4 regions of the Bacillus sp. Medicinal_06 genome follow, and region 3 is predicted to be linked to each of the others. Evidence: riboswitches for the same ligand, from Rfam matches in the RefSeq annotation. Region 3 holds a riboswitch; each other region holds the start of a gene.
The links. A riboswitch is a leader RNA that binds a small molecule or an ion and turns the genes downstream of it on or off. The one in region 3 is predicted to bind S-adenosylmethionine.
Positions count from the first base shown of each region.

Region 1: linked by a shared signal. The riboswitch ahead of AC1M36_RS16000 (methionine ABC transporter ATP-binding protein) and the one ahead of AC1M36_RS02310 (hypothetical protein) in region 3 are both predicted to bind S-adenosylmethionine.
Region 2: linked by a shared signal. The riboswitch ahead of AC1M36_RS01775 (MetQ/NlpA family ABC transporter substrate-binding protein) and the one ahead of AC1M36_RS02310 (hypothetical protein) in region 3 are both predicted to bind S-adenosylmethionine.
Region 4: linked by a shared signal. The riboswitch ahead of AC1M36_RS23475 (peptide ABC transporter substrate-binding protein) and the one ahead of AC1M36_RS02310 (hypothetical protein) in region 3 are both predicted to bind S-adenosylmethionine.

Region 1 is NZ_JBWYHD010000006.1:77,370-85,137, forward strand. Features, by position in the region: gene sufC (Fe-S cluster assembly ATPase SufC) at 1-499, opposite strand, end outside; gene metQ (methionine ABC transporter substrate-binding lipoprotein MetQ) at 736-1,542, opposite strand; gene metQ (methionine ABC transporter substrate-binding lipoprotein MetQ) at 1,645-2,457, opposite strand; gene AC1M36_RS15995 (methionine ABC transporter permease) at 2,480-3,145, opposite strand; gene AC1M36_RS16000 (methionine ABC transporter ATP-binding protein) at 3,138-4,163, opposite strand; SAM riboswitch class I at 4,392-4,501, opposite strand; gene AC1M36_RS16005 (hypothetical protein) at 4,627-4,971, opposite strand; gene AC1M36_RS16010 (thioredoxin family protein) at 5,122-5,430, opposite strand; gene AC1M36_RS16015 (toprim domain-containing protein) at 5,434-5,778, opposite strand; gene gcvH (glycine cleavage system protein GcvH) at 6,171-6,554, opposite strand; gene AC1M36_RS16025 (arsenate reductase family protein) at 6,596-6,961, opposite strand; gene AC1M36_RS16030 (hypothetical protein) at 7,305-7,768, opposite strand, start outside.
Region 2 is NZ_JBWYHD010000001.1:328,592-336,359, forward strand. Features, by position in the region: gene AC1M36_RS01745 (copper homeostasis protein CutC) at 1-56, opposite strand, end outside; gene AC1M36_RS01750 (SH3 domain-containing protein) at 464-1,612, shown strand; gene AC1M36_RS01755 (YdbC family protein) at 2,051-2,272, opposite strand; gene AC1M36_RS01760 (methionine ABC transporter permease) at 2,428-3,090, opposite strand; gene AC1M36_RS01765 (methionine ABC transporter ATP-binding protein) at 3,080-3,841, opposite strand; gene AC1M36_RS01770 (acyl-CoA dehydrogenase family protein) at 3,848-5,008, opposite strand; gene AC1M36_RS01775 (MetQ/NlpA family ABC transporter substrate-binding protein) at 5,022-5,840, opposite strand; SAM riboswitch class I at 5,899-5,989, opposite strand; gene AC1M36_RS01780 (YdcF family protein) at 6,160-6,789, opposite strand; gene AC1M36_RS01785 (GNAT family N-acetyltransferase) at 7,122-7,619, opposite strand; gene AC1M36_RS01790 (GNAT family N-acetyltransferase) at 7,629-7,768, opposite strand, start outside.
Region 3 is NZ_JBWYHD010000001.1:433,930-441,697, forward strand. Features, by position in the region: gene AC1M36_RS02290 (serine hydrolase domain-containing protein) at 1-689, shown strand, start outside; gene AC1M36_RS02295 (short-chain fatty acid transporter) at 956-2,302, shown strand; partial or broken gene AC1M36_RS02300 (group-specific protein) at 2,366-2,719, opposite strand; gene AC1M36_RS02305 (NAD(P)H-dependent oxidoreductase) at 2,707-3,291, opposite strand; gene AC1M36_RS02310 (hypothetical protein) at 3,574-3,834, opposite strand; SAM riboswitch class I at 3,937-4,035, opposite strand; gene AC1M36_RS02315 (hypothetical protein) at 4,158-4,349, shown strand; gene AC1M36_RS02320 (YwiC-like family protein) at 4,384-5,106, opposite strand; gene AC1M36_RS02325 (ECF transporter S component) at 5,323-6,042, opposite strand; gene AC1M36_RS02330 (ABC transporter ATP-binding protein) at 6,015-7,676, opposite strand; gene AC1M36_RS02335 (energy-coupling factor transporter transmembrane component T) at 7,649-7,768, opposite strand, start outside.
Region 4 is NZ_JBWYHD010000013.1:62,670-70,437, reverse strand. Features, by position in the region: gene AC1M36_RS23495 (helix-turn-helix transcriptional regulator) at 1-298, shown strand, start outside; gene AC1M36_RS23490 (DUF5823 family protein) at 319-849, shown strand; gene AC1M36_RS23485 (TetR/AcrR family transcriptional regulator) at 936-1,517, shown strand; gene AC1M36_RS23480 (YhgE/Pip domain-containing protein) at 1,570-2,709, shown strand; gene AC1M36_RS23475 (peptide ABC transporter substrate-binding protein) at 2,776-4,416, opposite strand; SAM riboswitch class I at 4,554-4,658, opposite strand; gene AC1M36_RS23470 (aldo/keto reductase) at 4,827-5,660, opposite strand; gene proC (pyrroline-5-carboxylate reductase) at 5,662-6,465, opposite strand; gene pnuC (nicotinamide riboside transporter PnuC) at 6,685-7,347, shown strand; gene AC1M36_RS23455 (GRP family sugar transporter) at 7,409-7,768, opposite strand, start outside.

The sequences.
Region 1 (7,768 bases), on a different contig from region 3:
TTGGCTCAATCATCATTAATTGAAGAATTTCGTTACGTTTTTTCTCACCGCCAGAGAAACCTTCGTTTAAGTAACGTTGTGCCATTTCTGGATCCATTTCTAGGAACTCCATATTTTTATCTAATTTACGGATAAATTTCATAAGAGAAATTTCGTCGCCTTCTTCACGACGTGCGTTAATTGCAGAACGTAAGAAGTCAGCGTTTGTTACTCCGCTAATTTCACTTGGATATTGCATTGCTAGGAATAGACCCGCTTGTGCGCGCTCATCTACTTCCATTTCTAATACATCTTCACCGTCGATGATGATGCTACCTTCTGTTACTTCATATTTCGGGTGACCCATAATTGCAGAAGATAAAGTTGATTTACCTGTTCCGTTAGGTCCCATAATTGCGTGGATTTCTCCACCTTTTACTTCAAGGTTTACACCTTTTAAAATTTCTTTACCGTCGATTGATACATGTAAGTCTTTAACCGTTAATGTAGAACCAGCCATCTCAATACCTCCATTAATCCTCTATATACATTTTAAAAATTCCTAAAACATTCACATTCTCATTTTATTCTCATTCTAATTTTATATCAAATAAAATGATATCGCAAACGCTGAAAAAAAGTAACACTTTTTTCACAAATGTATATAAGTATTTCCCTCACATCCTACTATGATACACCTTTCTTCTTATTTATATAAAGAAAAAAGGGCTGGAAATTTCCTAGCCCCTTTCATGTCTACTCATTTACCGGAAGTACTGCTCCCTTATATTCTTTATTAATAAAATCTTGAATTTCTTTTGAATGTAAAACTTCTACTAATTCCTTAATTTCTTTTTTCTTTTCATCGCCTTTACGAACGGCAATAATATTTGCATACGGAGAATCTGATCCTTCAATTGCAATTGCATCTTTTGTAGGATTTAATTTTGCATCAATTGCATAGTTTGAATTAATGAATAACGCATCACCTTCATTATTTTCGTATAGCTTTGGCGAAAGCCCTGGCTCAACATCTGTTTTAAACTTCAAGTTCTTTGGATTCTCCACGATATCTTTGACTGTCGCTTTAACGATATCTACACCATCTTTCAGTTTAATGACGCCGCCTTTTTGCAATAATGCAAGCATACGACCGCGTTCTGCTACGTTATTACTCATAATAACCGTTCCACCATCTGGAAGGTCTTTTAATTTTTTATATTTTTTGGAATATATTCCCATTGGCTCTAAATGGATTTTCCCTGCATTTACAATTTTATATCCCTTTTCCTCGATCTCCTTATCTAAATAAGGAATGTGTTGAAAATAGTTGGCATCAATGTCTTTATCGGCTAACGCTTTATTAGGTAACACATAATCTTGGAATGTTTCAATTTTTAGTTTGATTCCTTTTTTCTCTAATATTGGCTGTGCTTTTTCTAAAATAACAGCATGTGGCACGTTAGAAGCTCCCACAACAAGTGTACTTTCATCTTTCCCGCCGCAAGCAGCTAATGCAAATACAAAGACTGCTATAAAAATGGTTAATATAATTTTCTTCATCAGATGTCACCCTTATTTTTGTAATTTTCATAACTTTTTTCATATATGCATTTTATTAGGTACAAAATAAGAGCTGGCATTTACCAGCCCTTTTGATACCTACTATTCTTTTACAGGAACAACTGCGCCTTTATATTCCTTGTCAATGAAGTCTTCAATTTCTTTAGAATGCAGCACTTCTACAAGAGCTTTAATTTCTTTCTTATCTTTATCACCTTTACGAACCGCTACTACGTTTGCATATGGAGAGTCATTTCCTTCAATCGCGATTGCATCTTTTTCTGGGTTTAATTTCGCATCAATCGCATAGTTAGAGTTAATTAGAACAGCATCGCCTTCTTTATTGTTATACACTTGTGGCAATAAACCAGGCTCGATATCCGTTTTAAATTTTAGATTTTTTGGATTATCTGCAATATCTTTTGTAGTTGCTTTAACTGGATCTACCCCATCTTTAATTTTTAAAATACCTTCTTTTTGTAAAATCGCTAAACCACGTCCATGGTCAGCGACAGAGTTACTCATAATAATCGTCGCTCCATCTGGAAGGTCTTTTAAGCTCTTATACTTTTGAGAATATACACCAATTGGTTCTAAATGAATTTTTCCGGCTACTTCAAAATCGTATTTTTTATCTTTAATTTCTTTTTCTAAGTATGGAATGTGTTGGAAGTAGTTCGCATCTAATTCCTTATCCGCTAATGATTTATTCGGCAATACATAGTCTTGGAATGTTTCAATTTTTAATTCAATTCCCTTTTTCTCTAATAAAGGTTTTGCCTTTTCTAAGATAACAGCGTGCGGTACGTTAGAAGCTCCTACAACAAGTTTCTTTTCATCTTTATCTTTCCCACCACAAGCAGCTAAACCAAAAATTGACGTTGAAATAAGTGCTGTAAGTAATAATTTTTTCATTTGAAACACCCTCCCATTTTAATTATCGTTTATCAATTCGAATTGTTACACGATCACCAATCCACTGAATTAAAAATACAACGAGTAATACACAAATTGTTGCAACGATTGTTACATCGTTATTTCCACGCTGAAATCCTTCTAAATAAGCAAGTGTACCAAGACCACCAGCACCGACAACACCAGCCATCGCTGTATAGCCTACAAGTGCAATTGTCGTTACTGTAATACCAGATACAAGTGCTGGCAAAGATTCTGGAATCAATACTTTCCAAATAATCGTACTCGTTTTTGCTCCCATTGCTTTTGAAGCTTCTATTACTCCTTTATCAATCTCACGAAGTGCAATTTCAACCATCCTTGCATAAAATGGTGCCGCTCCAATAATTAAAGCTGGTAGTGCTGCGCTTGCTCCAAGAATTGTTCCAAGGAGAATCTTCGTAAATGGAATTAATAAAATAATTAAAATGATAAATGGAATGGAACGAAAGATATTTACAAATGCTCCAATCGCTGTGTGAATCGCTCTATTTTCCCATAAATTATCCTTTGCCGTCATGAAAAGTAATAGTCCTAAAATAAGACCTAAAACAAATGTCGCAAATGCTGCGATTGCCGTCATATATAATGTTTCACCTGTTGCTTCTAGCATTTGATTCCAGTCGACGTTCGCGAGTAACTTATCCATGTGCAATCACCTCCAGCTCTACTTGCTCTTGATGGATTCCTGCTATTGCTTGTTGGATTGCCACTTCCTCACCATTTAAGTGAATCACTAAACTTCCATACGATCCATTGTTTGTTTGAGCAATATTCCCTTGAAGTACACTTACTTCTATATCATCCCGCCTCATTAATCTCTGGAGTACTGGACGCTCTACAGAATCACCAATAAACTGTAAACGAATGACTTTTCCATCTGGATATTTTTCTAATAAACTCTCAATTGTTTCATTTGTATCTTCAGAATCTGTTAGCTGTTGTACAAATCGCTTTGTAATCTCCTTCTGTGGGTTACGGAATACCTCTAGTACAGGACCCGTCTCTACAATTTTTCCTTTTTCCATGACTGCAACACGATTACAAATTTTACGAATCACATGCATCTCATGTGTAATAAGTACAATTGTTAAGCCAAGACGTTTATTAATATCTAGTAGTAAATCTAAAATTTGATCTGTTGTTTCAGGGTCAAGCGCTGACGTCGCTTCATCACATAGCAGCACTTTCGGATTATTTGCTAATGCTCTCGCAATCCCAACGCGCTGCTTTTGTCCACCGCTTAATTGAGACGGATATGCATCGCCTCTTCCTTCTAATCCAACAAGATGAATTAACTCATCTACTCGTTTTTTTCGCTTTTCCTTATCCACTCCCGCAATTTCAAGTGGAAAAGCAATGTTCTCACGTACAGTTCGTGACCACAGTAAATTAAAATGTTGAAAAATCATTCCGATTTCTTGTCTTGCCTTTCGAAGTTCATTCCCAGTAATTGCTGAAATCACACGATTTGCTATCGTAATCTGTCCTGAAGTTGGTTTCTCTAATTGATTAAATAATCTGATTAAAGAACTTTTACCAGCGCCACTATATCCGATAACACCAAAGATCTCGCCTTTTTCTATTTTTAAATTGGCATCATCTACAGCAGTGACATCACCGCTTTTTGATTTATATATTTTCTTTACATTTTCCAATAAAATCATGATGTTCACCCCTTTTTGAATTAAAAAGCGTAAGCAGCTCGTTCAGATTTACTCCCACAATTTTTATTTTTGGTGTAAGAATTACTTAAATCTAACCGTCGCCATAGCTAAATTTCTTATTAGCTCCTCTTATTATTCGAATGTCCTCCTCATTCAAACAACAAAAAAACCTTTCTGCTTTTAGAATGAGCAGAAAGGTTTATATGCGTATATCAACATGATCCCTTCCTCTCATCTCTCAAAGCATTTGCTTTGCAGGAATTGGCACCATTTCAATCTAAAAATTGACGGTTGCCGGGCTTCACAGGGCTCAGTCCCTCCACCTCTCTTGATAAGAGAAATCAGATTTAATTTTCGTCTGATTTGAAATTTATGAAATTGTCTATATTTTATGACTTGAATTGTATCAATATACACCCACTATGTCAACAAAAAAATTCTTAAAAAACGAAACTTCAGACTATTAAGCACCTACTGGCATTGGCTTACATATATGAAATACGGATTCTAATAATAACATCGTACGATACGTTCCGTTATATTGCACACGTCCGCTGTGCAATAGTGTTTGCAACCGAACATTTCCAGTAACTAATCGCCTTAAATCTTCTTCCTGAAAGCAAATAAGTTGTTCCGTTCCCCGTGTCTCTTTCAAAAGCTGTATATACTCTCTTGAAATTTGAAGTGAGCAACACTCATCTCCAAAACGAAAATTGATCGTTTTTTCTCCTTGCCGAAGAAGCGGTTCTAGATGATATTGGCTATTAGCATACGTTACAAATGATTGAAGCAACGAATATAATCTCATTCTAGTCACATCCTTCATCTCACTTTCTCCTAATACCATTCCATCTTCTCAAACAGCAATCCTGTTACTTTCTCTCGACAAATAACGTACCGCTTTGATACCTCGACATATTTCCCAGAAAATATGTCGAGGCGGCAAAAACTTTGCCGCCTACTGTAATTCTTTATATAAATATTCAACTGAATGAAATGCATATATTTTCTTCACAATTGTTCCACGCTCAAATACGAGTAAGCAAGGTACACTTTCTACTTCATACTCTCGCGCTAAATGCGGGGCATAGTTTAAGTCTAGCATTCCTATTTCTAATTCAGATATAGTTGCTTCTACCACTGTTAGCATCTTCTTTGCTAATTGGCATGTTCCACACATCGGTGTATATACATATAACACTGTTTTTTCTTGGTCTGCTATTAGAGCTGTAGCTTCAGCACCTGTCCAGTCAATCACTTCTATCATTCCTTACCGTAAATATTCTGTATAAACGTCAATGTCAGCTCCCCATAATACGTTCGCTAAATGATTAGAAGGAGCAGTAGCCACTTCACGGTACGAACGATCAATGTAAATATGCTCGGCCTGCGGGAATTCTTTTCGAAATTGTTTTCTAAGCTTTTCACCTGCAGCATCAGCATCCACTAATACATACACTTCTTTATCAAAAAACTGATCAATGAGCTCATCCATTTTCGACAAACCAATTGTACCATTTGTACAAACAATTTCCACTGGTTCACGAATAATAGATTCAATCTTTCTTCTATCTGATTTTCCTTCGACAATAATGACTTTCTCTACATAGACCATACGTCATCACCCGATCACCATATACTATAAAACAACCTTACTTTAGTATATAGTATATTCGATATTTTCATGTTGTTTCCTGTTTATTTTTACAAAGAAAAGCGGAGGCGGCTCACTCAGAATGTGAGGGGGATGGAGCTAAATCAAGAAAAGCGCAAGCGGCTCGTTCAGAACAGGAGGACGTTGGAACTCCTGACGTAGAGGCGCTCTTTGCCTCGCAGGAAGGAGTGAAACGACCGACTGTTCTAGCCGCTAGAGCTAGACAAAGAAAAGCGCAAGCGGCTCGTTCAGAATGTGAAGGGGATGGAGGTTCTGACATAGAGGCACTCTTTCATTCACACAATACAAAATAAAAAGGACAGCACACTGGCTGCCCTTTTTGGTGACTAGAATTAGTCCTGGTTTGTCATTTCTGCATATTTTTCTGCAGATAATAACTTTTCTAATTGGCTTTCATCAGAAAGTTCAACTTTAACCATCCATGCACCTTCGTACGGAGATTCGTTAACAAGTTCTGGTTGGTCACTTAATTCTTCGTTTACTGCTACAACTTTACCACTTACAGGTGCGTATAATTCAGAAACTGTTTTAACAGATTCTACACTTCCGAATGGCTCGTCAGCTTCAAGTGTTGCACCTACTTCAGGAAGTTCAACGAATACGATATCGCCTAACTCGTTTTGTGCAAAATGAGTAATACCGATAACAACTTGGTTGCCTTCAGTTTTTACCCATTCGTGTTCTTCAGAGTAACGTAAATGATTTGGAATGCTCATGACTGTACCTCCAGTGAATGTATTAATTATGTAAAAATACCTTATTGGTACTTTTTCCACACACTTTCAAACTGCTCTTCGTTAAAACCAAGTGTTACATTCGTGCCATCTGTTACGATTGGACGTTTAATCAACATGCCATCAGACGCTAAAAGTTCAAACATTTCGTCCTCACTTGCATCCTTTAATTTATCTTTTAAGCCAAGTTCACGGTAACGCATTCCACTTGTATTAAAGAATTTTTTTAATGGCAATTCACTTTTTGCATGTAAATTACGCAAATCTTCTTTTGACGGTGGATTTTCAACAATATGAATCATTTCATATGCTACATCGTTTGCCTCAAACCATTTTTTCGCTTTTTGACATGTGCCACACTTTGGATATGAATAAAATGTTACTGTCATAAATTCACCTACTTTTTTACTAACCTTTACCTTTATCATATAGAAAACGTTTTATTATTTCAAACGATTCTTCTCTAAACTTTAACTTATTTCGTGATAATTTTCTTTTATCCTGCAAATTTTTCTTATTTTTCCGGTATTTCTGTATAAATTGCAAGTATAAAAATATATATGTATGCCGAATACACATATTAAACAAACGTTTATTTAATAGATTCGCCGCTACAAAAGCGAACATACGTCTTAAACAAACGTTTGATTAATTGAACTCCCTCTACACGAGCTTAAGATAGGGGGGATTCTCCGTTAAAATGATAAAAAAAGCTCCTAATCTAGAGCTCCTTCACTGTCTACTCAAATAATCCGCAATCGTTTGAAACACGTATATATACATATTATGAATACTTTGCTCTGAAATCGTATCATTGTATAAATCAGTGCCCCAAAATTGCCCTTCCCCACTTCCTATATTTACAAATCCTTGTGTATACATCATCGCTCTATCTCTTGGTGCATTGTTATAATCTAGATCTTTTTCAGTAAAAATTAAATACGGTCGATCTTTTAAACCAACAAAAAACACTGGCTTTTTTAAGCCTAAAAATAGATCTGTATATTTTTCTTTTGATGCTTCTTCAAAATGTTCTTTCATAACAAGAAATCCATCAACTTTCTCTGATTTCTCCTTCATTTCATCTAACTTTACCTTCTCAAACTTTATATTTCGAAACGTGTCTTTTGGCGCTTCACCGACAACTCCAATTGTCAATGCCCTTCCGCTATACTCTTGAACAAGCGGTATATCCT
Region 2 (7,768 bases), 110 kb from region 3:
CCAGCTTTTTCAATTCGTTTCACATCTTCTAAACAAGTTGCAATGATTTCTAGCATAAAGCTACCTCTTTTCATACTTTTTCCACATTATTATACCGCAGCACAAATCAGAAACCTAGGTTTCCCATGTAAAACATGAAAAAAGGAATAAAAAAGAAAGATTTTTCAAACTCCTATAAAACAAAGCCTTGCTAGATTATAAATGAAGTAGATTAGTAAATACATGAGAAGATTCATGTGTCATTGATAACATTAAAATTCTCTCCTGAATAGATTTCTATATCGTGTAGCAAAAAGAGTTCGGCCCCTCAAGGCATCGAACTCTTTTTTCACGATAGGGCTTTTGACATACTTGAGAAATATATGAATTTATTTTCTTTATTTCCATAATACCTATATTTCTGGTATTCTTTTAATATAATTCTAAATTTTGTAACAAGTCATACAAGGGGGCTCATTATACGATGAATATGAAAGTTACAACATTGACAGCAACAACTATCGCAATCACTTCTCTTCTCCCATCGATTACTGAAGCGGATATGCAAACAACAGCTGTACAACCAAAGAACAATGTAAAAATCGGATACGTAAAACTTGATAACGTCCAACTATATCAAGGAAATACAACAAATAGTGATTCCCTTGGAAATATTTCATATAACACACCTGTTATTATTCTTGAGACTACACATGACTGGTATAAAGTAAACGCCCAAAACAAAATTGGTTACATACAAAAATCTAATTTGTCTTTGAAAAAGCTAAATCAAGAGCGCAATCAGTATATCGTAAATACAAGCGCTTTAAACCTTCGTTCTGAACCAAATATTCAATCAGCGATTCTTGATGTATTACCAAACGGGACATTTATTTCTGTGCAAGAAACGCACAGTGACTGGTACCTCATCTCTCACAATGGAAAAACAGGATACGTAAAAAAAGAATTTGTATCCAATCGTTCACAGCCATTCGTTAAAGGAATTACTATACAAAATAACTCTTACTATGTTGCAACTCCTAGATTAAAAGTACGAAGTGGGGCAGGAACAAATACCGCTGTTATTGGCTCTTTGCAAAACGGCACACAAATACAAGTAGTAGGTAAAGTAGGTTCATGGTATAAAATTCGTTTTGGCTCTGGATATGGATATATTGCTCAACATTATGTATTACAAAATGAACAACAAAAAAAGTCTGTGTCACCTTCTATCCCTGCTGTTTTTAAATTTCCAACACAGGGACAAGTTAGCTCAAATTTTGAAGTTAGATGGGGACAAATGCATTATGGTGTCGATTTTACAGCAGATGGGGATATGCCTATTCGTGCTGCAGCCGCAGGAAAAGTTATCAAATCCTATTATTCTAACAGCTACGGGAACGTCGTTTTCGTTACCCATTACATAAAAGGAAAATTATATACAACTGTTTATGCGCATATGAAAAACCGATCTGTACAAGTCGGAGATCGCGTTCAAACTGGACAAATGTTAGGTCAGATGGGGAATACTGGACATTCAACAGGGCAGCACCTTCATTTTGAATTACATAATGGGGCATGGAATTTTAAAAAAACAAATGCCGTTGATCCACTTCCTTACTTAGTTAGGTAGGTAACATCTTATGCTGCGTAATATTCCATTACTCATTGAGTATCTAGCTTTTTTCGGCCTGATCTGTTGTTTCCTTATTTATGATACCAATATATATTTTTTAAGTATGCTCATCTTATTTGTATGCTGTGAAATATTACTAGAAGTATTTAAAATACGCTTCAAAAAATACATTTCTCATTTATATACAGCACTCATTATTATCTCCTGTTTCATCACTATTTTAAAAATTGATGGTCTATTTATATCGAGTATGTTCCCTGCATTTTTTATAAGCATTCTTCTTATCGTATCCCAATATATCTACGTACCTGAACATCACAAAAAAGAAAATAAAGAGACAAAAATTGTATAGCCTTTTCTAACATAATATCCATGCAAAAAACCACTTTTGAAACATGATTCAAAAGTGGTTTTTTCTGCATAAAGTATTTCGCTTTATAACTCCATACTGTTTAAAATATCTTTTAATGCCTTTAACTCTTCAACCGTCAATGTAACGCCTTTTCCCATTTTGTCATGCTCTGGTGCCCAATCACGCAGATCATATTTTGGCTCTTTACCGTTCCAACTAATTAAATTAAGCTCTTTATTCCAGCCTTTAGGTGACTGTGATATAGCTCCAAAAGTTTCTTTAATATCAAATTTGATTTCTGCCACGATCATTCCTCCTTTACCATATATATTCCCTAATTGATTCTCCTACATTCTCTCATATGTTATATCGATAGAGCTAATTTTCTGCACGTCGATTATTGAACACCTTTAACGATTCATCTCTCTATATAAAAAGGACTTCGCCTCTTTTTTCACACTTACCTTTTATCAATCTTCGCAGCAATTCGATTCCCAATAAATTGAACAGATTGAACAAGAACAACAAGCATAAGTACCGTAACAACCATAACATCTGTTTGGAAGCGATAATATCCAAAGCGGATTGCTAGGTCCCCAACACCACCGCCTCCGACAACTCCCGCCATAGCGGAATAGGAAATAAAACTTACCGTTAAAACAGTTAAGCTTAATACAAGGCCTGAACGCGCTTCAACGAGCAGTACTTTCCACACGATTTGCAGCGGCGTTGCTCCCATTGCTTCAGCAGCTTCGATTACTCCTTTTGGAACTTCGCGCAATGCTTGCTCTACGAGTCTCGCAAAATAAGGGATGGCTGCTACTGATAAAGGAATCGTTGCAGCGATTGGACCGATTGTAGTTCCCAATAAAGTTCTTGTGAGAGGCACAAGTGCTACTAGTAAAATGATAAATGGAAATGAACGAATAATATTGACAATGCCGTTTAAAATACGATGAACAATATTTTGTTCCAAAATTTGTCCTTTGCTAGTAAAATATAAAATTACTCCTAAAGGAATACCTAAAATAATTGCTGCTCCAACTGAAAGTCCAACCATTAATAATGTTTGTAAAAGTGATGTCCAAATCTCTGGAAGGAGCGGAATAACATTATTGAACATGTGCAATGCCCCTCTCTTGCTCTACTCCTAATAAAAGTTTCGCAATTTCTGTTGTTGGTTTTAAATGTTGGTCGCGTAAGTGGAATGATTCAACAACTTCTCCTTCTTCCATTACCGCTACTTTATTACAAATTTGTTTAATGACATTCATTTCATGCGTTACAATTACGATTGTAACTCCTAATTCTTTATTTATCTTTTGTAAAAATTGCAAAATAGATCGTGTCGTTTTCGGATCAAGTGCCGATGTTGGCTCATCACAAAGTAATACCTTAGGATCATTTGCTAATGCACGCGCAATCGCAACACGCTGTTTTTGCCCACCGCTTAGCTGTGAAGGAAAATGATGTGCTTTATCACTTAAACTAACAATCTCCAAGCATTCTCTTACACGTTTTTCTTTCTCTTCTTTTGAAACTGATTTCAATTCTAATGGCAAAGCAATATTATCCGATACACTTTTATTATGAAGAAGATGAAAGTGTTGAAAAATCATACCGATTGACTGTCTGGCTGTTCGTAATTCTTTCTTTGATAGCTTTGTTAAGTCTTCACCATTTACAATGACTGCACCTGAATCCGGCTTTTCCAGTAAATTCATTGTACGTAATAATGTAGACTTTCCAGCGCCGCTTAAGCCCGCAATTCCATATATATCATGTTCTTCAATTTGCAAAGATACTGATTTTACACCGTGAAATAAACCTTCTTTCGTCTGAAACGTTTTATTTATATCGCGTAACGTTATCATGTTCACTCACTCCTTTTCAATTGATTTATAAGCATCTTCTGCTAGTAATGAGAGTGTTACATCATCCATTGGTGGATTGTGTAAACCAGCGCGAACATTTAAATAATAGCGGTGCAGTGGATTCTTTTCAGATAAACTTTTTGCTCCTACAATTCTCATTGCCTTATCAACAATTGATATCGCCGCATTCGTCGCAATATATTTCGCCGCTGCTAATTCCGCTTGCAGGGATTGTTTATCTTCCGCCTCATCATATTTTTTCGCAACTTGGTATAAAAAAGTACGAGCTTGCAAGAGTTCGAGCTCTAATTCGCCTACTAATCTCCTAACGTTTGGAAGTAAACTGATTGGATGATTTAAACTATTCGGTTGATATGATTTCGCAAAATGAATTGCATAATTTCTTGCAGCCTGCGCAATTCCTAAATAGCATGCTGGTATGTGAAGTAACCATCCAATTCCTTTCGGTTTCGACTGTGAACCTTTTACATCTGTAAAAAATTTATCTGGGATTTCAACATTCTGCAGTACAAGATCATGGCTAGCGGTTCCACGCATCGCAACACTATCCCATGTCTCTTCAATCAACACACCCTTTTCATGTCTTGGAATCACAAATTCTCCTATCTCATCTCGCCCTTCAATGCTCGCAGATATAATGAAATAATCAAGTACTGGCGCCATTGTTGTGAACGTTTTTCTTCCATTTATAATCCACTTATCACCTTTTTGGACAGCGAGCGTTTCTGGCTTTCCTCCCCGCGTTGGACTCCCTGTCTTTGGTTCAGTTGCTGCCCGGTTAAAAAGAGCGCCTTTTTTTACTTCTTCACAAAACCAAGAAAACATCTCAGGTTTCCATGAGCGATTTTCCGCAAGTTCTTTCACTATTCCAAGATGCCAACCGATTGATAAAGCTGTTGCTCCGTCTCCCTCTGCAATCTTTTCTTGAAATAAAACAAAATCATACAATGAAATGGCCTTTCCTCCGACATCTTTTGGTAATGTTAACTTCGTATAACCGATATGCTGCAACTCTTTAATATTTTCAAAAGGAAAAGATCCGAGTTCACTCAGTTGATGTTCCCTTCCTGCAAATTGCGGAACTAGCTCCTTTAGTTTCTCCAATACGAGAACTTGTTCTTCTGTTTCTATAAATGATAATGTCATATCAAGATCTCCTTTACTTTAAGTAATCAGGAAGCACGAATCCTTCAAATTGTTCTTCAGATTGAATCATCTTTTTAAATTCTGGTGAATGGTACGCTTCAATTAAGTCTTTCGCAAATTGTTTTGCTTTATCTTCATCACGAACAGTAACAATAATTCTGTGTTGCGAAGGTGTTTTTTCTAATTCCAATGCTTCTTTTAACTTATGTCCAGATGAAATGACAAGGTTTCCGTTAATAATACCGTAATCTAAGTCTTTCATCGCTCTTGGGATCTGTGGTGATTCAAGCGGTACTAATTTGAAATCTTTCTTTTTAAACGTAATGTCTTTTTCAGAGATTGTTAAAATATTTACATTTTCTTTTAATTTCACCCAGCCAATCCCTTCTAAAATACGTAATGCTCGTTCTAAATTAACTGGATCATTTGGTACCCCAATCTTCATTCCATCTTTCAAATCATCTAATGATTTATGTTTTTCAGAGTATACACCTTGAGGTGCTGATGGAACTTGAATAATACTTGAAATTTTCGCATTATTTTCTTTTGCGTAAGACTTCATAAAAGCAGTACTTTGAAATATATTTGCATCAATATCCTTATTCGTTAATGCTGGATTTGTTTCGTTTGGTGAATTAAACTCAACAATTTTAATTTTGTACCCCTTTTTCTCTAAGTACGGTTGTACTGCTTTTTTCACTTGATCGCTATATGGGCCAGGTGTAAAGCCTAAACGAATCTCTTTTTGATCGCCCCCTGATTTCTGCGTACAACCAGTAATAATAAATAAACTACATACAATACTTACAAGTGCAAAAAATAAACGCTTCATCCCTTCTCCTCCTACTAAAAAACAACCTTACATATAAGAAGGTTGTCATCTCTTTTCCTTCTTATCTACTCGGAATTAGCACCTTTTTTATTAACAGATAGGTTGCTGAAGTTTCATTGGGCCGTTCCCTCCACTTCTCTCGATAAGATTATATTTGATTATGCATTCTATTGTGTCACTATTCCGATGAAAATACAAGGTTTTTTATTTAAAAATTTTCTATAATTTGTAAAGTCATAAAAAATCCGCATCATATTTGCATAAAAAAGGATAGACTCCGTAGAACCACTCTACCTTTGTCTATCCTTTTCTTTATTTTTTAATCGCCTTTCAACATACGTAAAGGTAACGATGCAACATACCCAATATAAGAACATAATTCTTTAAAGAAAAATGGAATTTCTGTATCTAATGTTTTATACGCTGACGTTGGCGTTGGTGATGCATATGCATCCATCCCAATATGCTTCGCTATTTTCATCGCTCGCTTCATATGAAGGGGATCACTTACAATCGTGTATGTATGTAAGCCATTATCAATTCCGACCTGCTTTGCATTCTTTAAATTATCTTCTGTAAAACGCGACTGTGTTTCAATTAATATATCTTCATCCTTTACGTTATGCTTTAATGCATACGCTTTCGCAGTGCGTGCTTCTTCCTGCTCTGCTTCAAATTTCGTACCACCTGTAAAAATAATTTTTTTAATACTTCCATTCTTATACAAAGAAATTGCATGATTGATTCTTTCACGAAATACAGGAGACGGTTTTCCGTTCCAAGAAGCCGCCCCTAGTACAATAGCAGCATCTGTATCCACCTCATCTGTTTTAAAACGATAACTCCAAATATCGTAAGCTGCATAACTTATAAATACAATGATAGAACTAACCATGAGTAAGAACACTTGCAAAACTCTTCTTTTTTTACTTTTTTTATTTTGTTTCATTTGTACTGGCCCCCGTGCATTATCCATACTTCTAAAAAATAATCTATTTTAAATCATTATATTTGAGTTCATTTGAAAGAAGGCACGTTTCTAAACAATTGATTCGTGCTATAAAGGGTTTTCATTCAAATAGAGGATTTTTCATTTACTATTTTTTGTGGTTCATATTTTATGAATTTGATTTATGTACAAAATTTCTCATACAACTCTATTGTAACGAATTTCTTCACAGAAGGGAATGATGAAACAAAAGTATATAAAAAAAGGAATCACTTTGTAAGAAAAAAGAAGTGATTTTCCTAATTTCATAGAAACACACCTCTTTTTTCTATCTACTTTATAATCCAATATTTCATATGCTGTTCTTCCAGTACACATTTGAATCCTGTTTTTTCTAAAACCTTACTTGAGGCAATATTACTCTTGAAACAATCCGCTTTAATGATTTGCACCTCATTAGTCTGCTGTAGCCATTCAACGAAAGCTTTTGCCATTTCAGTTGCATAGCCATTCCCTTGATATTCTGGCACAATACTATATCCAATCTCTACTGTATCCCTTGAATCAGGTGCACCTTTACAACCCATATCACCAATAATTAGATTATCTTCCTTATGAATAATGAGCCCACTCCATTTACTTTGCTTTGGATTTTTTCGTAAACCTTCTGCAATCCACGGCAAGATATCTTTATAATCAGGCATGGGCCATTCTAAAGATACTTTATATGGTATGATTTCTTGCAGCTCTTCTCTTCCTTTTATCGTTGCCTCAACAAGTTCTAATGTAAAGGGAATCATTTTTAGTCTCTTTGTTTCAATATTTGTCACGTATGCCCCCTATTTATGTAAATCCATTTTTTTCAGTAGTTGCTCTTTCACTACTGGCCACTCACTCGAAATGATGCTATATACTACCGCATCCCTTACATAGCCACTCGGTAACTTTCTCTCATTTCGTAGTACACCTTCTTTTACAG
Region 3 (7,768 bases):
ACCCTACACATGGATATATGCAGCAAGGATTAGAAAATCAAGATGCTCAGTTGTATTTAGCCAGCAATATTCTTCCTCGTGGTAAAAACTATAACGGTCCAATGAAAATTTATGATATGTTACAAGAAGCAAAGGAAACTGCACCACCTGGAACACAGTTTTCTTATAATAACGGTTCCTCTGAATCACTCGGCTGGATTATACGAACTATCACCGGTAAATCGTTAGCGGAAAATGTGAGCGAACGAATTTGGTCCAAAATCGGTATGGAAGAAAATGCGTATTATGTTACAGATGAAACGGGAGTTGAACAAGCAAGCGCTGGTTTAAATGCGACTGCACGAGATATGGCGAAGTTTGGGCAATTGATTTTATATAACGGTCGTTACAATGGAGTTCAAGTTCTCCCCTCCTCCATTTCCGAAAATGTAAAGAACGTGCAAGAAGGCGAATTAGCAATCGGACAAGGTGCATCCATTTCTTATCATAATCAATGGTGGATTCCTCATAATGAGCAAGGCGCATTTGAAGTATTAGGAAGCTATGGGCAATGCCTCTATATAGATCCTAAAGCAAATATGGTCATTGTACATTTTTCATCAAATGCTGAGCCAAGTAGTGATGTTCATGCTACTTATTCAAATATGTATGTACAAATTGGAAAACATTTAGAAAAGGAACTATTATAGGGGAACTTTATGAAATATCGCAGAAGAAAGTGTTCATGTAACATAGTAAATGAAATTTTATCGGCGATTCGACAAAGAATATCGACCACTCGGCAAATAGCGACACAAAAATAAGAATCTATTGTCTTTCGTTTCCCAACACCCTGAGGAAAGCTTTCACAAAAGTGAAAGCTTTCCTTCATTTATCTGAATCTTCAGTTTAATAAAGGTTATCTCTTTGCCCATAGCGAATATGTAAAAGAAAAAACTTAAGGAGGTTGATTAATTTGTTTCGCTCTTTTACAAACGGTTGTGTTGCTCTTGTGCAGCGTTTTTTACCAGAGCCCTTTATTTTATCTTGTCTATTAACAATTTTTGTTATCTTCTTTGGCATGTTTGCGACGCACCAATCACCTGTAGAAATGATTGCTCATTGGGGAAATGGAATTTGGGGACTTTTAGCCTTCGCCATGCAAATGGCACTTGTACTTGTTACAGGTTCTGTATTAGCTAACGCTCCACTCATTCGCAAAGGCTTAGCAAAAGCTGCACAACTGCCAAAAACAAGCGGACAAGGTATTATCGCTATTTCTATTGTTAGTTTACTTGGTGCATACATAAACTGGGGATTCGGCATTGTAGTGTCTGTTTTATATGCAAAGGAAGTTGCAAAACACATACAAAATTTAGATTATCGACTTGCCATCGCTTCTTCTTATTCCGGATTTCTTATTTGGCACGCGGGACTTTCCGCCTCTATACCGCTTACTTTAGCATCTGGCGGCGAAACATTAATTAAAACAACTGCTGGAAGTATAAAGGAAGCAATCCCTATAACAGAAACGTTATTTTCACCATATGCGCTCGTTCCTGTACTTATATTTTTAGTAACGATGCCACTTATAAATAAGGCGATGCATCCGGATGAAAATCATACGATTACAGTGGATCCTAGCGTATTTCAAGAAGAAGCTGCTGCTCAAGAAGTAGAGACCCAGACATTTGCTGAGAAAATGGAAAATAGCATTTGGATAACGGTATGTGTTGGACTATTAGGTCTTATTTATATTGTTCATTATTTTAGTACGAAAGGTTTTAACCTGACACTTGATATCGTTATTTTTATACTGTTAATTGCTGGCCTTATTTTTCACCGTACTCCGATTCAATATATTCGCGCCTTCTCAGATTCGACGAAAAGCGCTTCTGGCATTCTACTCCAATTTCCATTTTACGCAGGAATTATGGGAATGATGATTGGAGCAAACAGCGAAGGTCTTTCACTTGGAGGAGCAATTTCTAATTTCTTTATTAGCATTTCGAATCAAACCACTTTCCCTCTATTCACGTTTTTAAGTGCAGGAATTGTAAACATTTTCGTACCATCTGGAGGCGGTCAATGGGCTGTACAAGCTCCTATCATGATCCCAGCTGGCGCAGAACTTGGTGTACCTGCTGCGAAAACCGCGATGGCAATTGCTTGGGGAGATGCTTGGACGAACTTAATACAGCCTTTCTGGGCATTACCTGCATTAGCAATCGCCGGTTTAGGTGCACGCGACATTATGGGATTTTGTGTTATTAATCTCCTTTATGCTGGCGTAGTAATTGGTTTATGTTTCCTTATCATTTAAATCGAAGCAATGTAAAAAAGCTAGTTTTATACTAGCTTTTTTACATAATAACTATAGTGATAATCATTCGTTTTCTATGCATCTAATTACATTTCCCCATTCTTCACATGAAAGATTTAACCTTTTATATGTAAATAACGTCGTACAAATGTTTTCAATCATTGATGGATTATTTCGTAAAAAATCCTATCTTAATACTCTCGGTATATCATACATTTTATACTCCTTACTTTCCTGGATAATCCCATCAACTTCTCTTTCACAAATTCCCCTTACTAAATAATCTGCTCTTAATTCTTCGCATACCTTTTTAAACGCTTCATTATGATGTTTCAATTGAAGTAAACAAACGATATACGTACGAAACAAATCATCATTCCGATTACAACATCTCATTATATTTTCTACTTCACCCATAATTTTTTAGCCTTTTCCTGTATTTCTAAAAGCCACTTTTCACGTTTTGTTTCCTTACTTGTTTTTACAGACTGAAAAGCAGAACGTTTTATTTGACGTATACCGCAAAATCGTAAAATCCCCTTTTTCATAATCACCCAATCAGCAGAGCGATATAAGAGTGCCACGTACCATAACGGTGAATCTAAAGTATTAATAACCCACGCTGTTTTCCCTATAAGCAATCCTTTCGGCATTACCCCTTCATATTTATATGCAAACCCAGCAACAAAAACGCGATCAATAAATCCTTTTAAAATAGCAGGCATGCCCCACCACCATGTTGGATAAATAAAAATAAAAGAGTCTGCTTCTTTGACCAAATTTCTATATCTCTCAGTTTCTTCTTCATATACTAAATCCCGTCTTCTCTTATCTTCATTAAAAATAAGCACTGGATTAAATTGTTCCTTATAAAGGTCAAGCAATGTAACAGAATGATGCGTCTCTTGAAGTCCTTTTTGCACATGTTCTAAAATGGATGCATTGAAACTAGATGGATTGGGATGTGCATATATGATGAGTATATTCATCTCCAAACAACACCTTTCCTTATATTCCCTTTTGACTCCCAACGGTTTGCATGATATTCTAATACATGTCAAGTGGCAAGCCCATTTGACAAACCAACTGACACCTACTCGGCGGAGGTGTCTCTTTTCGTTTCTAGCCGAATGAAATGCCTCTTTCAGGGCATATTCAACTTTTGACACTACACACTCAACACCATTCCCTTGTATCAGGCTGCTTCTGCAGTCTTTTACTCTACATACAATTTGAATTTTTAGATAAATTATAACATAAAAAAAGAGAGCTTAGCTCCCTTTTCTCGCCTTATAGTATACCCCTCTTTCAGCATAGTGGTATTCATCATTAGCTAAAGTAATTTTCCCATCCAGTTTCAATTCGTCTAATAACCTTGATAAATAAAATTGGTGTAACATTTTTTTCGTGAATTTTCCTTCATGATGCGAAACGATATGTTCTTGAATATCTAATAGTGATATGGGTTTATCTTGTTCCATCATATATTCATATACTGCATTACGCAGCTTTACGTATTTTTCAAGTGTCACAGTACAATTGCAACCCCTTTCTTCTTATGTTGTTGTTTTTGGAAGAGGTTTTTTTACAATAAAAAAACCTCTTCGATAAGAAGAAGTTACGTATATATCTTCGTCTTATCTCCCAGAACAAATATGTTCTGCTGGAATTAGCACCTGCATCGCGGTTGCTGGGTTTCATCGGGCCAGTCCCTCCACCTCTCTGGATAAGAAAATATTCACTTTATATCTTACTATAGCTATTTTTATTATAATTGTCAAACAACATACAATAAGTTATATTTTCTTTCCTAACGCCCATACTAAAATTGTATGTAAAAAAGGAGGAATTTATGATGGATAAAAATGCCCGCGGATACGTTCAAGATTCATTCCATTCATTGCAAGAAGCAAAGAATTGTTTAGAACATGCATTACAAACAGTCGAAAAGAGCGATAATCGGGAGCGAATCGAACAATCCCTACAAGCTGTGGAAGATGCGTTACAAAAATGTAATCAAACGGTTAATATTTTAGAACAAAAATAAATATTGCCCACCTCTTTAAGAGATGAGCAATATCTCAAATGGCATACGACAACAGTATTGCCGTCACAATTAAAAAATATACAGAATTAACGATTTCTAAAACTCCAACTTTTAATATAGATATTTTTTTACCATACAATACGATTGCACGAACTAGGCTCGGTATAAATACAAGAGACAGCCATGGATTTACTACGAAAGAAGCGATGATTAAGAAAATATGATATCCCCATGAAACATAACGATAAGTAGGATTATTCTTTTCACGTATCATTGTTTTCACATAAAATGTACTACCTAAGAAATAAAGGAAAGAAACAGCCGCAATCCACCATGCCGTCCCATCAATTGTCTTCATCGAAAAATAATAACTAATCAAACCACCAATGCAAAAAACAAGTATGGCACAAATATCATTTGTTAATGCTCGTTCCTTTTTTTGACGGGCAAAGTATATATTTACGATAAAGAGTGGAATCATCGTAACCGCGAACAAAAGAATTCTCCATTCATATAGTAAAGATACAATCCCGAAAACACATGCAATAACAAAATAAATAATTGCTGCATGTAAAAATTCTTTTTTTCGTGTTTGCTTCATGTACATTAAAAATGGATACGTTGCTAAATAGATAAATAACCAAGCGATAAAGAGTGGAATATGGTAAACTGTATGTTTACCAAGTAGAACACTAAGTAGAAATGGAATCAGCAGCATTCCCCATGCGCCATGCTGCTTTGGAACAACTAGCTTCATGAATATTACATCTCCTCTTTGAAAACCTTTCTCATTTCCTATTATATAAAAAGTTCCATCCGAAAGTTGAATATATTAAAACAATTTTTTGACATTTTCCAAACCAAAGTATCATTATAAAAAAATGCTTCTCACCAATGGTAAGAAGCATGAAAGAGGCAAACGAATATGTAAGTCGCGATCCTACGTTATATTCTTATGCTTTATGATATATGCTTATGCTTTGTTTCCTTGATATACTAGCTCGTTATCATCTAAAATCCCATATTTCTTTTTAAATCTCATAAGAATTCGGATCCATGATGAGCTAAACAAAACAAGAAAAATTACATTTGAAAGTGCATGAGCGAAATCAAAGTAAAAACTTGCAGCGTAGTATGCCATAAAGTCTTTCCATGTTAATCCTTCTAAAAAGCCAAGTATCCCCCACAAATTCATAATCCAGCCAAAAACAAAACCGGCTATGAACCCATAGATGACTCTTCCCCATAACTTTCTCATAATAAATGTATTTCGTAGCAAACCAGCTGTAAAACCTATCATTCCCCAAGAAAACATTTGCCAAGGTGTCCAAGGCCCTTGTCCTAAAAATATATTAGATACAAGTGCTGCCGTTGCGCCAATAATAAAACCTGTCTCACTTCCAAAAACAATTGCAGATACAATAATAATAAAAGAAGTTGGTTGTACACTCGGCATAAGAGAAAATGGTACACGACTCACTGCTGCTATGGCTGCTAAAACAGCTACAATAACGATTTCACGTGAAACAAATGCTTTCCTTTCAAATCGTATATAAAAAGGTAACATAATAATGAACAATAAAAATAAACTACACCAAATAAAATATTCATCTGTTACAAAGGAAGTAAACAGAAGTGTACTTATTATAAGAAGAAAAATAAGCGTTATGAGAGCAACATATCGTTTGGACACACTTGATACACATCCTCCCATGTTAATGCATAAGGTAATTGCTTGCGAATAAAACGATTAATAGATGTTGTATAAAAGAAATTATCACTAAAGAATTTCTTTGGCGCATCATCCATAATAACTTTCCCATCAAATAACATCATGCAATGATCCACATATTTCGCTGCAAATTCAATGTCATGTGTGGCCATCACAATTGTTGTTCCTTCCTTTTGTAACGCTTGAAACAGTTCGCCTAATCTTTCCTTTTTCTCTGGATCCAGCCCTTTTGTTGGTTCATCTAATAATAATAATTGGGGCTTAGATAACAAGGCTGTGCATAGTGCGATTAACTGTTGTTCTCCCCCGCTACAATCATGTGGATGACGATTGCGAATGGAATACAGCCAAAATCGGTTTAACATCTCTTCCGCAATTTCTTTCCCTCTATCACCATATAATTCATTTGCTCTTTCAAACACTTCATCCCACACCGTCTCAAATGTAAAATGATAATAGGGATGTTGTGATACAAATCCGATTTTTTCAAATCGTTCCTTGGACTTCATTTTATGAATTTCCGTTCCGTTCCACCGCACCTTTCCTCTTCTAGCTTTGTTTAATCCTGCTAATATAGTTAAAAGTGTTGATTTTCCTGTACCATTTTTTCCAACAAGCGCAGTCCACTTTCCTTGTTCAATCGATAGCGTTAAATCTTGCAAAATAAACGGACTATTTTTTTCATATTGAAAAGATATATGTTTTGCTTGTAGCATCACTTCTTTTGTTTCTGCCTGTGATATAGCCGGTACTTCATATTCGATTGGTAACTCGGAATGAATTTGTGTTTGCGCCTCCCTTACCGTAAATGGAATTTTCTCTATACCCCATTCTAAAAACAACCTTGGAATTTGAGGGATAAACGATCGAGATTCTTCTAGTGCCCACATTTTCGATATAACATGTTGCGGGATTCCATCATACATAATTCTCCCTGCATCCATAAACACAACTCGAGTTGCTAATGGAATGACTTCATCTAAACGATGTTCGCTCATGATAATTGTAATTCCAAGTTCTTCGTTAATCCGTTTTAATAATCCTAAAAAATCTTTTGCGGCAATTGGATCAAGTTGCGCTGTCGGTTCATCAAGAAGTAACAATTTAGGCTGCAGCACAAGAACCGCCGCTAAATTAACGAGTTGTTTTTGTCCCCCTGATAATGTGTGAACAGACTGGTGTAATAAATCTTGAAATCCTAAAAAGCTAATTAACTCAGCAATTCTCTTTTGGATGACTTTTGTTTCTAGACCAACATTCTCAAGAGAAAATGCCAATTCTTGAATAACCGTATCCATTACAAGTTGATTTTCAGGGTTTTGAAATACCATTCCGACTTCTTGCGCTGATAATAAATCAGGCATCTCGAGTAAAGAAGCTCCATTATAATACATACTACCTGTGCGCTTTCCAATCGGAAGTAACTCTTTCTTAAAATGTTTCAAAAGCGTTGTCTTACCACATCCTGAACGTCCAGCTAGCACAATAAATTCACCTTGAAAAACCGTTAACGAAACATCTGTTAATGCTTGTACATTTTCATCTGCATACGTAAAAGCTAAGTCTTTTATTTCTGCATGCGCCACCATAACCATTCCCTCCCTTCCATTTGGATTGGTAAACTAATAAATAGTAAAAATAACACGAATAGTATCCCATCATATTGCTGAAATGCAAGTGATTCCAC
Region 4 (7,768 bases), on a different contig from region 3:
GCTGTGGATGCGTGTAGATGGAAAAGATACAGAACCATTAGCAATGGATAATATGCAAAATCGCCCCATTAAAAATACAACAAATTGGCAACCATATTCAGTTGTTTTAGATATAAAAGAAGAAGCGCTTGGTATTGCATTTGGCGTTTTATTATCAGGAGAAGGATGTATATGGGCTGATAGTTTTCGATTAGATGAAGTTGATGAAAAGGTGCCTTCGACAGATCTAGCAGAAAATTTTTATGAGACTCTTTCTGAAGAACCTACGAATTTACAGTTTGAAGATATAGAAGAATAAGAAAAGGTGAGAAAGAACACATGTGGAAAATGGTATTCTATTCAATATCGGAATTATTGAAATTAGAAACACCTCTTTATTTCTTTATATGGTTTTGTGCGTTATTTGTAGTGGGTGTACTGAGTGAAATGATAGAAGTAATAGGGAAAAGAAAACCAATTTTATCTTCTCTATTAAAGGCTAGTATAGAATGCTTTCTCGCATTAATAATCTGTATCGGCATTGGGATTCTATTATTTCGTATCATACATTTTATATTTCCAAGTCAAATTGAACCTTATGATATTACTTATGGAAGATGGCTAGCATTTCTTGCATTAACTTTATTTTCAATTATCGGTTTTTTAGTGAAAATCACAAAACATAAGACAAGGATATGGTTGAAACCAACAGGAGTCATTGTTCAATTTGTCTATTTTAGTATAAGTGTTTGGGGAGCAATTACTATTTTTTATCCATCTTTACACATGAGTATGCTAGTTGTGCTTTTATTTAGTGTTATATTAACTGTATTTCAGTTTTTGGGCTGTTTATACGAGTATCGTTCGTAGTAATTTACAAAAATTAGATTGACAATAATTAGAAACTTATATAATCTAAATGTAAGTGATCACTTGCATTAGAAAGAGAGGATTGTATGGCGCGCTCAAAGACGGCAGACAAAATTATTCAAGCAGCAATTGAATTAGTGAAAGAAAAAGGATATAAGGCAGCAACAACAAAAGAAATTGCAATGCGTGCTGGTGTTAATGAAGTAACGATCTTTCGTAATTTTAAAAACAAAAAGGGCGTCATTGAAGCAGCCGTTTATGAATTTTCATATTTGCCGCATTTACAACGGTTTTTACAAACAGAAATTGTGTGGGAATTAGAAACAGATTTAAAGAATTTAGCAAGACATTATCATAACTTCTTGAATGAAGCAAAAGACATCATTTCTATTGGTATACGTGAAACAGGCGTGTTTCCTGAATTAGATGATGAAATTGCCAAAATACCAAAAGGCTTAAAAGAAGAATTAATGATGTATTTTGCACAAATGCAGCAAAAAGGAAAAATTATTGATACAAATATTGAAGCTCAAGTAATGAATTTTATATGGATTAATTTTGGTTACTTTCTATCCAAATTGCGTTTTGAAAATCGACTTATGGAAATGAATGATGAGAACTTTATTGAGAATAATATAACTTTATATGCTAGGGCATTAAGACCCTAGTATTTATTTAAAATAAAATGCAAGTATGTACTTGCTTGCTGAAGGCGGAAGAATGAATACATTGAAACAATTTTTAAAGACACCAGGTACGTATGTGGGAATTGTGGTAGCATTAGCGTTTCAGCTTATTTTCTTTTGTGTTTGGCTTACAGCTTATGATGGAGTAAATGAAAGAGCCGATCAAATGCAAATTGCTATTGTGAACCAAGATATGAATATGGGAAGCAAAATAGGAGAAGGATTACAGAAAAATTTACCTTTTCAAGTAACGAAAGAGAAGTCTATGGAAAAAGCAAAAGAAGAAATGGATAAGCGTGCATACAATATGATTATTGAAATACCAGCTTCTTTTTCAAAGGATATAAGTGAAAAAGGAAAAACAAATTTAAATTTTCATATTAACCAAGCAAACTCTATGATGGCAAAACAAATGATGGAAGGAGTCGCGAAACAAGTTCGTGATAATGTAAATAAAGAGGTCTCAAATTATAAGCAGCAAGTAGTTGCCGGGAAACTACTTGCTATGGGGCCGGGCAGTGTAGAAGTGATAAAAGGATTAGCTGAAGATTCGGTTGGATTTACGATTCACAAGGTAAATGATGCAAAAGGATTTTCTGTAAATATGGTACCGCTTATGATCGTGTTAGCTTCATTTGTAGGAGCGATGATTATGAGTATGGAACTATCTAAAGTGGCAAAACAGGTAGGGGGAAACTGGGATAGTTACCTATCACGACAAGTGATTAATGGCACAGTATCAATCCTACTTGCATGCATTACAATTGGTTTAATGAAAGCATTTCAACTTGAAGTGCAAGAAACGGTATGGAATGTATGGATATTCCAAGCAATTGTCTTCTTTTCCTTCCTATCATTAACACAAATGTTTATTACCTTATTTGGAAATGCAGGCATGCTCTTTAATATTATTTCGCTTTCTTTACAACTTGTAAGTTCTGGTGTGATGGTACCGTATGCTATGTTATCAAAAACATATCAAACAATCGGTGAATTATTTCCCGCAACATATGCCGCAAAGGGTTATTTCGCAATAGTATTTGGTGGCGGAAACTTAAAAGAGAATGTTATCTTTCTATTATTTATAATTATTATTACTCAAATGGTATCGCTAGTTGCTGTAGGGATATCAGTAATAGTAAAAAGAAAGAGACATGTAATAAAAGAAGCATAAAGAAAAAGGAGTCCTGTTGAAGGATTCCTTTTTCTTTTTATGAAAATGACATTTTACACGGGCTGTTTACTTCTCAACTTTCGCCCATTTGAAGTTAAGTGGCCCTGCAAAATCAACTTCAACTACGCCTTTGACATAAGAACGCTCTAAGTATGTTGTTCCATTTTGATAAAGAGGAGAGATAACGGCATCTTTAAATAAGATTTTTTCTGCTTGTTTTAAAGCTTCCCAACGTGCTTTTTCATCACCAGCTAAGTCGGTTTTAACTTTTTGGATTAGATTATCAAATTCTTTGTTAGAATAGTGATCTAAGTTGTATGAGTTATCAGTTGTAAATAACTCTAAGAATGTAATTGGATCGGCAAAATCCGGGCTCCATCCGTCAATAGCAATCTCATAATTTCCTTGTAGTAATAATGTGACTTGTTGTTTACGTGGTTGAGGCTTAACATTTACTGTTAATCCTTCTAAATTTTTCTCTAGTTGTTCTTTTAAATATTCACCTGTTTTTCTAGGTAGAGAGCCATCACTTGTTAATAATTCAATTGAAATTTTGTCAGATCCTAATTCTTGTTTTGCTTGTTTCCAAAACTGTTGCGCTTCTTTTGTGTTTTCTTTTGTTAAATTACCATTCTCTTCACGGAAGTCTTTTCCATTTGGCCCTTTGGCGAAATTTTTTGGCACTAGAGAATAGGAGGGTAGAGAGCCATCATTTAAAAGCACATTTACAAATGCTTTCTTATCTATCGATTTATCGATTGCTTGACGAACATTTATATTTTGTAACGTTTTATTTTTCTGGTTCATACGTACAAATTGTACCCCGACATCTGGTCGTTCTTTAAAGTTACTATCTTTGCGATATTTATCAACAAGATCAGATGTTAAAGTAAGTCGATCAATTTGTTTTGATTCATATAAATTAACAGCTGTTGAATGATCCTTGACGACATTAAAATTAATTTCTTCAAGTTTCACATTATCCTTATCCCAATAGTTGGTATTCTTCTTGAACTTAAAGCTTTGTTCATGTTTCCAATCACTTAATGTAAAGGCACCATTATAAAGAATCGTGTTATCTTCTAAAGCATATTTATCACCTTGTGATTTGAAGAATGCTTCATTAATTGGTAAGAATGTTGGAAATGCCGTTAAACTAATAAAGTAGGGAACAGGGCGCTCTAATTCAACTTCAAAGGTGTGGTCATCGATTGCTTTTACACCGAGCTGGTCAGCCGGAAGTTCTTTATTATTAATCTTTTTCGCATTTTTTATATCAAAGAATAGAAATGCGTATTCAGAAGCAGTCGCTGGATCAACGGCACGTTGCCAAGCAAAGACAAAATCTTTTGCTGTCACAGGAGTACCGTTTGACCATTTTGAATCTCGTAAATGGAACGTATATTTTGTTTTATCAGGATTAACCGCATGAGACTTTGCTACACCAGGAACAGGCTTGTTTCCTTCACCTAGGTTATATAAACCTTCAAATACGTTTCTCATTACTTGGCCAGAGTCAGTATCTGTGGCGCGAGCAGTATCCATTGTACGGATTTCTGTACCAGTGGCCAAGTTCAATACTTGTTTATCAGGGGCTTTATCCTTTGCTTTTGCTTCACTTGCTTCGTCTTTATAGCTACCGCAACCTGTTAATAAAAGACTTGCTCCTAAAACAGATGCGACAGCAGGTACAAATTTCTTTTTCATGTAAAATTCCTCCTTAAATTGTTTGTTTATTAGTTGATGAACAATTTGTGAGGGAAAGAAAAACTCCCTCTTTTCATATAGAGAAAGAGGGAGTTTTGTTTACAAGGCATGCACCATGTATATAAACGAAGTCCCTCATTCTATCTTTCAAGCATAATGCTTGCAGGAAGTGGCACAGTATTCAAAGTGAACCTGCTGCCGAGGTTTCAAAGGGCCAGTCCCTCCACCTCTCTTGATACAATGAGTAAACATAATGATTTGTATTAATTTTTTTGTTTCTTTGATTATTCAAAATCTTACACCCGGACAAATGAACTGTCAATAAAATGGAATATAGTTTAAATTTTCAGTTTTTTATAAGTGCAATATAAAAATAAGAGTCACTGTGCAATTACACAGTGACTTTTCTCTTAAAAATCAAAATTATCAGGGTCTGGGCCAACACGGTGATTTTCATTTAATGACTGAATTGCTTTCATATCTTCAGCGCTCAATTCAAAATCAAAGATGCTTGCATTTTCGACAATGCGATGCTCTTTAACTGATTTAGGAATGGTAACCACACCATTTTGCAGATCCCAGCGTAAAATGATTTGTGCTGTTGATTTGTTATATTTTGTAGCAATTTCTTGCAATACTGGATGGTCGAGTAATTGGCCTTGCATTAATGGTGACCAAGCTTCTAGTTGAATAGTATGCTCTTTACAGAAAGAGTGAAGTTCTTCTTGCGTTAAGCGTGGGTGATATTCAACTTGATTAATCATCGGTTTCATTTCAGCGATTTCTAGAACATCTTGTAAGTGATGGATTTGGAAATTGCTAACGCCGATAGCACGAACACGGCCTTCTTTATAAAGTTTCTCTAATGCTTTCCATGTTTCTGTGTATTTTCCTTTTACAGGCCAGTGTACTAAGTATAGATCTAAGTATTCTAAACCTAATTTTTGTAATGTTGTTTCGAAGGCTTGTAATGTTGATTCATAGCCTTGATCACTGTTCCATACTTTTGATGTGATAAATAATTCTTCACGAGGAATTCCGCATTCGCGAATTGCTTGGCCAACGCCTTCTTCATTTTTATATACTGCAGCTGTATCGATACTGCGGTATCCATTTTTAATAGCAACTTTTACAGAATCGATTACCTGTGTACCATCTTCAACTTTAAAAACGCCTAAACCAAACCAAGGCATTTTTACACCATTATGTAATGTTGTGCAATCTTGTAAGCTTGTTACTGTCATATTAATTCCCCCTAGCTTTTTTATTTGTTGCTTCAATTGCTTGGTGAATCATCTTTGAAAAATTATATTCATATAAAACTTTTAAACCTTCTGCAGTTGAGCCACCTGGTGTAGTCACTTGTTCACGAAGCATAGTTGGATCTTGTTCTTGTTCTAGCATAGCGGCAGAACCAGTAATCATTTGAATGACAAGGTGTTTTGCGGTTGCTTCATCGATTCCATAGCTTTTCGTTGCTTCAATTAATCCTTCAGTAAAGTGGTAAAGGAATGCTGGGGCACTTCCAGTTACAGCGGTAAGCTGATGTACCTCTTCTTCTGTGCATAGCTGTGCTGTACCAATCCCTTTTAAAAGTAGTTGCAGTGTTTCTTGATGTTCTTTATTTACGAAATGTCCCATTGTATATAGAGAAATAGACTTCCCAATTGTTGCAGCTGTATTGGGCATAATCCAGGCAACAGGTGTACCTTGAGGGAGTTTTTCTTCTAAATAAGATGGACCAATTCCGGCAGCAACTGTTACAACAAACTGATTGGTTAGAAGAGGCGATAACTCCGCTAATAATTGCTCATGTGCAGCTGGTGGCATGGCTAAAACAATGGTGTCTGCATTTTTAATGTGCTCTTTCCAATCATTTGTAATTGAAATGTCATATTTTTCCCCTAGTTGCTTAAGTTTTTCTATGTTACTTCGATTGGATACAACAATTTCTTCGATGTGCTCTTTACTTGTTTTGAGAAGTCCGGCAAAGATTGCTTCTGCCATACGACCGGCACCAATAAATAAAATTCTATGTTTCTTTGGCATATCCTTTATTCCTCCATACCTAGAATATGTTATAAAAAACGATAACATCTTTGAGAGATTTTTGTAAAAAGAAATGACTTATATAAATTAGCAATGAGGGAATACATGTAATGTAACTGTATAATAAGAAAAAAGATAATTAGAAAAATATGGATATAAATAGGCGCTTTCTTTATAATGTGTGTAGAGAAATCATAAAATATTTGGGGAGAGAGGCTTATGGTTAGACATCCAGTTTTTTTAATTATCTCTAGTATTATTTGTATGCTAGTAGGTATGTATATTCAGTCGAGCTATATTGAAATTTTTGCATCTGTTATGGGGATTATAAATGTTTGGTTACTAGCTCGAGAAAAGGTATGGAATTTTTTATTTGGGATGATTACAGTTGCATCTTTTCTATACATTTTTATTACACAGGAGTTATATGCAATGGCCATATTAGCAGCGTTCCAATTCATATTTAATGTATATGGTTGGTATTATTGGATTGCACGTAGTGGAGAGGGAGACGTGAAACCAACCGTTCGCTTAGATTTGAAAGGGTGGATTGGTTATATCATTTTGATTCTAGTTGCTTGGATTGGATGGGGGTATTATCAAATTCGTTATTTAGAGTCGACAAACCCGTATTTAGATGCTTTAAATGCAGTGTTAGGACTTGTGGCTCAGTTTATGCTTAGTAGAAAGATTTTAGAGAACTGGCATTTATGGATCTTATATAATGTTGTAAGTATTGCCATATACATTTCGACAGGTTTATATGTGATGTTAATTCTTGCTCTAATTAATTTATTTTTATGTATAGATGGACTATTAGAATGGAAAGCGAACTATGAAAAAAGAGATTACGTGAATCATTCGCTTAGAAATCTATTTTAATAGTTAATAGAAAACCCTCGAAGCAGATATGCTTCGAGGGTTTGATTTATAGCTTGTGCAATTATGCTTTTGTCATACCAAGTAAAACAGCACCGCCGATAATTAGAACACTACCTAGTGCAATAAATACCATTTGACGCTTTGTTTTCTTTTCGCCTAAGAAGACAATTGCACCGAATGTAGAGATAACGATACCAGTTTGAGATAATGGGAAACTTGTTGCTACTCCAACTCTTGGTAAAGAAAGAAGTAAGAATAAGTTACCTGTTCCCCAAAGTAGGCCAGATAAAGCATTACGAATTGCATATTTGTTAAATGGTTTATGTTTAGATGTCAATACAACTGCTCCAACAAACATACCGACTGCTTGCGGTAAAATAGCAGACCAACCATCGATATTGTACCAACGAATAATAATTAC